DNA from 2 places in the Duganella sp. S19_KUP01_CR8 genome. Region 2 is predicted to be linked to the other one. Evidence: predicted binding sites of a transcription regulator. Region 2 holds the regulator's gene; the other holds the start of a gene.

What was found. Region 2 encodes LexA, which represses DNA repair genes until DNA is damaged. Its sites were predicted from a motif close to ACTGTATNNNNATACAGT; they were not measured.
Region 1: the regulator LexA is predicted to act here: its motif matches at 3,032-3,049, upstream of V6M89_RS06815 (PA0069 family radical SAM protein).

The regions. Positions count from the first base shown of each region.
Region 1 covers NZ_JAQQPR010000005.1:114,658-119,590, forward strand. Annotated here, with positions in the region: gene V6M89_RS06800 (Hsp70 family protein) at 1-398, opposite strand, end outside; gene V6M89_RS06805 (Hsp70 family protein) at 401-2,254, opposite strand; gene V6M89_RS06810 (DUF2760 domain-containing protein) at 2,251-2,832, opposite strand; gene V6M89_RS06815 (PA0069 family radical SAM protein) at 3,109-4,233, shown strand; gene V6M89_RS06820 (O-methyltransferase) at 4,240-4,908, opposite strand.
Region 2 covers NZ_JAQQPR010000012.1:150,628-155,560, forward strand. Annotated here, with positions in the region: gene rplI (50S ribosomal protein L9) at 1-175, opposite strand, end outside; gene rpsR (30S ribosomal protein S18) at 210-500, opposite strand; gene priB (primosomal replication protein N) at 516-821, opposite strand; gene rpsF (30S ribosomal protein S6) at 840-1,226, opposite strand; gene lexA (transcriptional repressor LexA) at 1,517-2,155, shown strand; gene V6M89_RS14210 (hypothetical protein) at 2,160-2,654, opposite strand; gene V6M89_RS14215 (cystathionine gamma-synthase family protein) at 2,714-3,958, opposite strand; gene purF (amidophosphoribosyltransferase) at 4,014-4,933, opposite strand, start outside.

The DNA.
Region 1 (4,933 bases), on a different contig from region 2:
CTGGCGGCCACCGGCGACACCTTGGCCACATCGGCCTCCGCGCCCCACGGCAGTATCGGCGCCATGCGGTCCACCTGGGGATGGGACAGCCAGCTCTTGGCGCTGGAGACCAGCCGCCCCGGCACCTGCGCCCCCAGCTTGCGCGCCAGACGCCCGACCACCACTTGCGACAGACCCGCGACATCGGCCGCAGGCCAAGGCAGTTGCAGATCGCCGTCCGCCAGCTCGCCCTGCGCCGGGTGGTAGCGCAGCGAAGGCAGCAGCGCACCGGCGCCGACTTCGCCCGGCGCCACCAGCTGTTCGATCTCGAACAGGCGGATCTGCGCGCTGCCCGGCTCAGAATAAGCCAGCACCGTGTTGGTGGTGCCGAGATCGATACTGACGACGTATTGACTCATGCTCAGGCTTGGGCACCCGCGCGTACGTCGAACTCCACCTTCCAGCGCTGGCCGTCGTTGGCCACCGCTTGCAGTTCCAAGGTGCCCGACTCGGTCGCCATCGCATGCAGGCGCACCTGCACCACGTCGCTGGTCTGGCGGCCTTCCGGCGACAGCGTCGCCTGAATCTCGTTCAACTCGATCAGCTCATCGGCGCTCCAGAAGTCCAGCAGGTCGCCGATCTGGTCCTGGCGGCGCACCGACGAACCGAAGAAGCGGAACTGCACCGGCTCACCGACCACCAGGCCGAACTCCTGGTTCGGCAGTTCGATCTCGCTGCCTTCCTCCATGCCGAACGGCGCCACGCACAGCGCCTGGATCGGAGGTTCCATGCCGGGGATGGCAGGCATCGACGATTCGATCGCCACATAGTAGGCACGCGCCGTACCGCCGCGAATGCGCACGCCGCTGCCGCGACGCACGTAGCTGTAGTAGGCCGCGCCGCGCGCCACCGCCAGGTCCAGGTCCGCGCCGCCCAGCATGCGCGCAGGCTCGGAGCCTTCCAGGTACAGCCAGTCGTTGATGGCGTCCATGATGCGCTGCGACAGCAGGTCCGACTTGAACACGCCGCCGTTGAACAGCACCGCCGTTGGATGCAGGAAGGTCGCGTCGGCGCTTTGCTTGCCGACGTAGCCTTCCAGTTCGCTGGTCGCACCCAACTGGCGCGCCAGGAAGGCGGCCAGATGGCGCGTGATGCCGGCGTCCTGCGCATACGGCAGGCCAAGCTGCGTCAGGCCTGCGCGTGTGCGCACCGCCGGACGGGCCGACGCTTCCACCTGTGGGAAGAAACCGTCGAGGATGAAGGTAGTCACTTCGTCGCGCGTCAGTTCGGTGCGGATCGAACCGCCGATCAGCTTCGAGCCACGGCTCGGCACGACGATAGGCCAGGTATCGACGCTGGCGTCGGCCAGCAGTTTTTCCTTGGCGCTGCGGCAGCCGTAGGTCAGCGCGCGCATTTGCCAGGCGTCGAGCTGGGTGCCGTTGGCGGCCAGCTTGCGCGCCACCAGATGCGCCAGCGCCAGGTCCATATTGTCGCCGCCGAGCAGAATGTGGTCGCCCACCGCGATGCGGTGCGGTTCCAGCACGCCGTCGCGTTCCAGCACGGCGATCAGCGAAAAGTCGCTGGTGCCGCCGCCCACGTCCACCACCAGGATGATGTCGCCCGGCTTGACTTCCTTGCGCCAGCGGCCTTCGCTGCCCTGGATCCAGCTGTACAGGGCCGCTTGCGGCTCTTCAAGCAAGGTCAGGTTGGTGTAGCCGGCCGCGCGTGCCGCGTCGGCCGTCAGTTCGCGCGCGCCTGGGTCGAACGATGCGGGGATCGTCACCGTCACCGCCTGTTCGCCGAACGGCGCGTCAGGGTAGGCCTGCTCCCACGCCTGGCGCAGGTGCGTCAGGTAGCGGGTCGATGCTTCCAGCGGCGAGACGCGCGACACTTCTTCCGGCGCGTCGTTCGGCAGCAGGGCGGAGCGGCGGTCGACGCCCGGATGGCTCAACCAGCTCTTGGCGCTGGAGACCAGGCGGATAGGCGTGGTGGCGCCACGGCTGCGCGCCATCTCGCCGGCGACGGCGGTTTGTTCTTCCGGCGATTGCGGCCATGGCAGGCTCAATTCGCCCGGCGCCAATTCGTCCGCGTGCGGCAGGTAAAGGAAGGACGGCAGCAGCGGCAGTTCTTCCACCGTGCCCGGTGCGGTCAGCTGCGGAATGGCCAGCACGCCGTGCTGGGTTTTCTCGCCGTCGCTGGCGCCCAGGTCCACATAGGACAGCGCGCTGTGCGTGGTGCCAAGGTCGATGCCGATGGCGTAGCGTGGGTCGCTCATAATTCCACCTCCGCCGGCGCCAGGATGGCGGCATCGTGTGCTTCGGCCAGTTTCGGCAGACGCACGTTGGAGGCGCGCCAGCCGCGATGGCTCAAGGCGCCGCGGAACGGCGCGCTGCCGACCACGTTGCCGGTCAGGCGCACGGCGCTGGCGTCGAAGCCTTCTTCCAGCACCACGCGGCTGCCTTCGGCCTCGCTGCGTACCGCTTCGATGGTGAAGTGCTCGCGCAGCACTTTGCTGCAGCCTTCATGCACCACGCGCGCGGCGGCGCCGATGTCGGCGTCGGAGTAGGCGCTCAGGTTTTCCTGGGTGAAGTCGATCAGGCGCGCTTCGCGCTGGAACAGGCTCAGAAGCTGCAAGGCGGCATCCGGCGTGGCCACGCGCAGCGGCGTTGGCGCAGGCGCGGGCGCCGGGGCTGGTGCCGGAGCTGCCACAGGAGCGGCGGCCGGCTGCGGCGCGTCGTCGATGCGCATCAGGCGCGCTGCGTACTCGGCGTCGGACAGCGCGCGGAAAAACGCGCCGATGGCGATGGAAATCCTGCTAAAAAACGACGGCAATGGTTGAGTCGAATTGTTCATATTGTTTGCTCGTATCGGGTGAGCCGGGGCGCCGCATCGGCGGCATCCTGGCGAGGTGTGGGTTGGGGGCGCGCGTGGCGCGGGGAAATTCCGTCCCCCGGAAGCCCTGCATGATACCAGCTTGATCACTTGGTTCCCAAGAAGGCAAGCATGCACCTTTGATATTTCGCTTGATATCGTCATTTTAAGCGCCTAGAATACTGTATATGTATACAGTAGTTTGGTGCCGCGATGTCTTACGATGAAAACCACGATGAAAATAATCAGGAGCATGTAATGCTGCCGCCGCCGTCGTTGAAGGCGCAAAAAGGCCGTGGCGCGGTGTCGAACCTGCAAGGGCGGTTCGAGGTCCACGCGCGCGAGGCGTATGACGACGGCTGGGAGCGTGAAGAGGAGGAAGCCCCGCCCTGGAAGACGCAAGTCACGGACGAGCTCTGCAAATCCATCCTCAGCCGCAATGCTTCGCCGGATTTGCCGTTCAGCGTCTCGCTCAATCCCTACCGGGGCTGCGAGCACGGCTGCATTTATTGCTTCGCGCGGCCCACGCACAGCTATCTCGGCCTGTCGCCCGGCATGGACTTCGAGAGCAAGATCTTCGCCAAGGTCAACGCGCCGGAAGTGCTGCGGCGCGAGTTGGCCAAGGCCAGCTACGAGCCGTCCTCGATCGCGCTCGGTGTCAATACGGACGCCTACCAGCCCTGCGAGCGTGAACGCAAGCTCACCCGCCGCGTGTTGGAGGTGCTGCAGGAATGCCAGCACCCGGTTGGCCTGATCACCAAGTCCTCGCTGATCGAGCGCGATATCGACATCCTGTCGGCGATGGCGGCCCGGCAGCAGGCCGGCGTCGCCATCACGCTGACCACGCTGGATCCTGCCATCGCGCGCACGCTGGAGCCGCGCGCCGCCGCGCCCGCCCGTCGCCTGCGCACGATCCGCACGCTGACCGCCGCCGGCATCCCGGTCGCGGTCAGTGTCGCGCCCATCATCCCCTTCGTCACCGAGCCCGATCTGGAGCGCATCCTGGAAGCGGTGAAGGAGGCAGGCGCCGTCAGCGCCCACTACACGGTGCTGCGCCTGCCGTGGGAAGTGGCGCCGCTGTTCCACCAGTGGCTGCAAGCGCACTTCCCGGAGCGGGCCCAGCGCGTGATGAACCGCGTGCGTGAAATGCGCGGCGGCAAAGACTACGACAGCAACTTCGGCGCCCGCATGAAAGGCGAGGGCGTGTGGGCCGAGCTGATACGCCAGCGCTTCAAGATCGCCACCGAACGTCTCGGCCTGACCGGACGCGGCAGCCGCTTTCACAACATGGACGCGTCGCAGTTCACCCGTCCGCTGGTGGTGCCGCCGCTGGGCGCGCGCGCCAAGGCGACGGCCGACGCCGGTCAGCTGGACTTATTTTGAGGAGGCCTACACGCCGGTGTAGACGGAAAGTTCAACATCTTCCGCAAACGGCAGCGACATGAAGCCAGATTCAGGCGAACGCACCAGCGCCACATAGTCCGGATTCATGTCGGCGTTGTCCGCGATGACGAGCGCACCCGGCCGCAGCCGGCTCCGCACCAGGCCGAGGATCTCGGGATACAGCGCCTTGGCGCCGTCGAGCAGCAGCAGGTCGACCTGTTCCGGCAGATCGCTGGCGAGCGTTTCCAGCGCATCGCCGGCGCGGATGTCCACCAAGTCGAGCACGCCGCCTTGCTCCAGATGGTCGCGGGCCCGCGCCACCTTGGTCGGTTCGAACTCGCTGGTGATCAGATGGCCGCCGCCGTTGTCGCGCAGCGCGGCTGCCAGGTACAAGGTCGAGATACCGAACGACGTGCCGAACTCGACGATATTGCGGGCACGGCAGCTGCGCGTCAGCATGTACAGCAACTCGCCGGTCTGGCGCGACACGGGCAGCGGCACATCCTTCAGCCGATGGTAGAGGTTGAGGTATTCGGTCTTGCTGCGCATCAGGCGGTCGCGCTCGTCCTTGGACAATTCGGCGACGGCCGGAATCGCGGCGATCTGCACGGCGTCGGCTTCGTCAAACAGGCGGTCGAGCAGCGAGGCCACGGGATTATTGGTCAGGGTTGTCATGGTGATTCCTTTCGAATGAAGAATG
Region 2 (4,933 bases):
CAGCAGCTTTTTCCAGTTCAGCGCGCTTGACTTCGAATTCAGCAACGGCGGACGCGGTAGCGCGGCGGGCCATTTTTTGCGGAATCAGGAAGTTACGTGCGTAACCGTCTTTAACTTTAACGACTTCACCCAGGTTGCCCAGGTTGACGACTTTTTCTAACAGAATGATTTGCATAGTTCTTCTCCAGGATCTTATCTAGACGACGCGATTAAGCGTGGTGCAGATCGGTGTAAGGCAGCAGCGCGAGGTAGCGAGCGCGCTTGATTGCGGTGTCAACTTGACGCTGGTAGTGCGCCTTGGTACCGGTCAGACGTGCTGGCATGATTTTGCCGTTTTCCTGGACGAAGTCTTTCAGGGTGTCGACGTCTTTGTAGTCAACTTGTTCTACGTTTGCGGCGGTGAAGCGGCAGAATTTCTTACGCTTGAACAAAGGATTCTGTTGCTTGCGCTTTTCTTTCAGCTTGAGCTTGTTTTTGTCGAACTTTTTACCGAATGCCATTTTAGGCTCCTGTATCTAAATTGAGCTGTCTGGGACAGCACTAAAATCAATGATGTGAAACACCAGGCTTTTGCTATTGCGATTCTTCTTGTTCAGAAAACCGTTGAACTGATACATGCCTGCCAGTGGCGCCTGACTGAAGCGGCCTGAAATCTCGCCCGCGGCAACCGCGGAAATTTCAAACTCGCTCAATCGGGCGATGCCTGCCTCGGTCTGCTGGGATCGGTGCTGGAGTACAGCGTTCACGATCGGCATGCCGGCCGGGGTGTAGCGCAAGGCGTCCCGTTCGGCGATCAAGGCAATAAACTGGAGCTGGTTCAGCTCGGTTCCTGGCAACAATTAGGCCGCAGGAGCAGCAGCAACTGCTGGAGCTTCGGTGCGATGCGATTTCGCTGCATCTTCACGTTGTACCGACTTCATCATCGGCGAAGGAGCGGTTTCCGCTTTCTTCATCTTGACGGTCAGGTGACGCAGCACGGCATCATTGAATTTGAAGGCGGTTTCCAGCTCGACCAGGGTCTCGTTGTCGCATTCGATGTTCAGGCAGATGTAGTGTGCTTTAGCCAGTTTCTGGATCGAGTAAGCCATCTGACGACGACCCCAATCTTCAACACGGTGCACGGCGCCGCCGCGGGTGGTTACCGAGGCTTTGTAACGCTCGATCATGGCGGGCACTTGCTCGCTCTGGTCCGGGTGGACGATAAATACTATTTCATAGTGACGCATGCAAACTCCCTTAAGGACTGTGAATATAGCCCACCCTGGCGTCAAGACAGGTGTGGGAAGAGGTAAGCCCGCGACTATATCAGCTTTTCCGGCAAAAGACAATCCGGGGTCAAGTCTGACATTCGGACACGGCCTCGACCGTAGTGCGGTGCTACGGTCGAGGCCGTGTCCGAATGTCAGACTTGACCCCACCATGAATTTATTTCGCGCTAAGCAACAAATTCCCTTGCATTTCGCTTCACACTGTACAAAAATACAGACTGTCTATATACACAGGCCTAAAGCACTCTATGATCAAGCTCACCGCAAGACAGGAACAAATTCTCAATCTGATCAAGGATGCCATCGAGAACACCGGCTTCCCGCCGACCCGTGCCGAAATCGCCAATGAACTGGGCTTCAAATCCGCCAACGCGGCCGAGGAGCATCTGCAGGCGCTGGCGCGCAAGGGCGCGATCGAGATCGCCGCCGGCACCTCGCGCGGCATCCGCCTGCTGGGCGTGCACGCCGAACCGGCCGCCTCCAAGGTGCCGGTGTCGCTGATGATGTCGCTGCCGCTGATCGGCCGCGTGGCCGCCGGCTCGCCCATCCTGGCGCAGGAAAACCTGGAGACCAGCTACAGCGTCGATCCGGCCATGTTCTCCTCCAAGCCGGACTATCTGCTGAAGGTGCGCGGCGAATCGATGCGCGACGCCGGCATCATGGACGGCGACCTGCTGGCAGTGAAAAAGGTGGACAGCGCCAAGAACGGCCAGATCGTCGTGGCCCGCATCGGCAACGACGTCACCGTCAAGCGTTATCGCAAGACCGGCTCCCTGGTCGAGCTGCTGCCGGAAAACCCGGATTTCAAGATCATCAAGGTCGATCCTGAAGCCGACGAGTTCGCGCTGGAAGGCCTGGCGGTCGGCCTGATGCGCAGCTGGCACTAAACGCCTAGCGCTTGCCGGCCGTCTCCGGCAGGTGCGACAGGTCGCGCGCGCTCAAGGCGATGTCGCCGCGCCGGCCTTCCCACGCGGCCTGCGCCAGCGTGACCGCGTCCGCCTGGCGCTTGGCATCGTCCGCCACCCGTACGAACACCTCGCTCATCAAGGTCTGGGCGGCATCCATTTCATCATCGCTCATCAGGTCGGCCAGGTCGGGAGGAATGCTCTTGCCTACCGGGAGCGCGGCATTGTAATTCGCAAGGAACTGGTCGTAGCAGCTGCGCCACGCGGCCAGCGCCTGCGTCACAGCAGGGCCGCCAGCCAGAGCCGGACGCATCGGGATGTTGGGAGGCTGGCAGTTGAAACGCGCCAGCGAAATATCGGCGCCGTCGTAGCGGCTGGTGTAGTACTCGATCTCGGCCTGGCGGGCCAGGCGGCGCGCCTGCTCGTCGGCGAAGGCGTTACTCGACAGCACGGTCAAGGCGAATACCCATGCTGCTCTCATAACGCCTCCTCCCGCTTAGCAAAATTGAAAGCTTAGATTATCACAACTCGGCGCGACGCTCAGCAAGCTTCCAGTGCGCAGGTGAAATCGTCCAGCAGATCGTCGGCATCCTCGATACCGACCGACACCCGTATCAGCGACTCGGCGATGCCCATCGACGCCCGGCGTTCCGCGCCCATCTCGAAGAAGATGGTGTGCGCCACCGGGATGATCAGCGTGCGCGTGTCGCCCAGGTTGGAGGCCGGAATCGCCAACTTCAAGCGGTTCAGGAAGTCGAAGCAGTCGATGCCGTCCTTCAGCTCAAAGCTCAGCAGCGAGCCGAAGCTGCGGAACAGTTCGCTGGAGATGGCGTGCTGCGGGTGCGACGCCAATCCTGGGTAGTGGACGGCGGCCACGCGCTCGTCCGCCTCCAGCAGCCTGGCCAGCGCCAGCGCATTGGCGCTGGTGCGTTCCATGCGCAGCGCCAGCGTCTCGGCGCCGACGGCGATGTGGTGGGCCGCTTCCGGCGCCAGCGACGAGCCGAAGTCGCGCAAGCCCTTGGCGCGGATCTGCGCCAGCCCCCATTGCAGCGGCGCGGCCTTCTTGTAGTTCTCGTAGATGTTCGGGAAGCGGGTCCAGTCGTAGGCGCCGGTATCGGTCAGGCTGCCGCCCAGCGCGTTGCCGTGGCCGCCGATCGACTTGGTCAGCGCGTTGACCACCAGGCCGGCGCCGACCGACTTCGGACGGAACAGGTAAGGCGTGGTCATCGTGTTGTCGACGATGTAGAGGATGCCGCGCTGCTGGCACAGCTCGCCGATGCGCTTCAGGTCCGCCACTTGCGTGCGCGGGTTGGCGATGGTCTCGACGAACACCACGCGGGTCTGGTCGGTGATGGCGGCGGCGACGTTGGCGACATCGGTGGCGTCGACAAACGACACCGCCACGCCCTGCGCCATGGTGGTCTGCCACAGGCTGTTGGTGTTACCGAACAGGAAAGACGACGACACCACATGGTCGCCGGCGCGCAGCAGCGACTGGAACACGGCGCCGATCGCGCCCATGCCGGTGGCGAAGCAGATCGTGCCGACGCCCTGCTCCATCTGGTTGACCTTGTCCTCCAGCGCGGAGATGGTCGGGTTGCCCTGGCGGCCGTAGCGGAAGCCCGGTTCCTTGCCCTGGAACACCGAGGCCAGCTGGCGCGCGTCGGCGTAACCGAAAGCGACCGAAGTGTGGATGGGCTTGTGCAGCGAACCGTGCTCGATGCCCTTCTGGCGATCGTTGTGCAGGATGGTGGTGGTGAAGCCGTAGTTTTTCTTGTCGTTCATGTTCAAGCAGTCAAAAAAAAAGCCCGGTGCGGAATCATCCGCACCGGGCGCGACATCAGCCTTCGGCGGTCGCGAGATTCAGATTCAGTTGCGAGCGTCCAGCATCCTCGGGACCGGCGGCCTTAGGATGGTGGCGCGCGTATTCCAGCTTGTCCAGGTAGTCCTTGGAGATGTCGCCGGTGACGTAGACGCCGTCGAAGCACGAAGCCTCGAAGTTCTTCAGCGCCGGGTTGACGTCGGAGATGGCGCGCTTCAACGCGTCGATGTCCTGGTAGACCAGGTGATCGGCGGTGATCTCGCGGCAGACTTCCTCGGTGCTGCGACCGTAGGCGATCAGCTCGTCGCGGGTAGGCATGTCGATGCCGTACACGTTAGGGAAGATCACCGGTGGCGCCGCCGAAGCGAAGATCACCTTCTTGGCGCCGGCTTCGCGCGCCATCTGCACGATCTCGCGGCTGGTGGTGCCGCGCACGATGGAGTCGTCCACCAGCAGCACAACCTTGTCCTTGAACTCGGAAGCGATGGCGTTCAGTTTCTGGCGCACCGACTTCTTGCGCGCAGCCTGGCCCGGCATGATGAAGGTACGGCCGATGTAGCGGTTCTTGATGAAGCCTTCGCGGTATTCCACGTTCAGCGCCAGCGCCAGCTGGATGGCGGCGGGACGCGACGAATCCGGAATCGGCATGACGACGTCGATCTCGCCATCCTTGAACTCGCGCTTGATCTTCTCGGCCAGGTACTCGCCCATTTTCAGGCGGGTGGCGTACACGGAGGCGCCGTCGATGACGGAATCCGGACGGGCCAGGTAGACGAACTCGAACACGCAAGGGTTGAGCGATGGATTGTCGGCGCACTGGCGCGAATGCAGCTGCTTGTCGGCGTCGATGAAGACCGCCTCGCCCGGCGCGATATCGCGCACGAAGCGGAAGCCCATGCCTTCCAGCGCCACGGATTCGGAGGCGATCAGGTACTCGG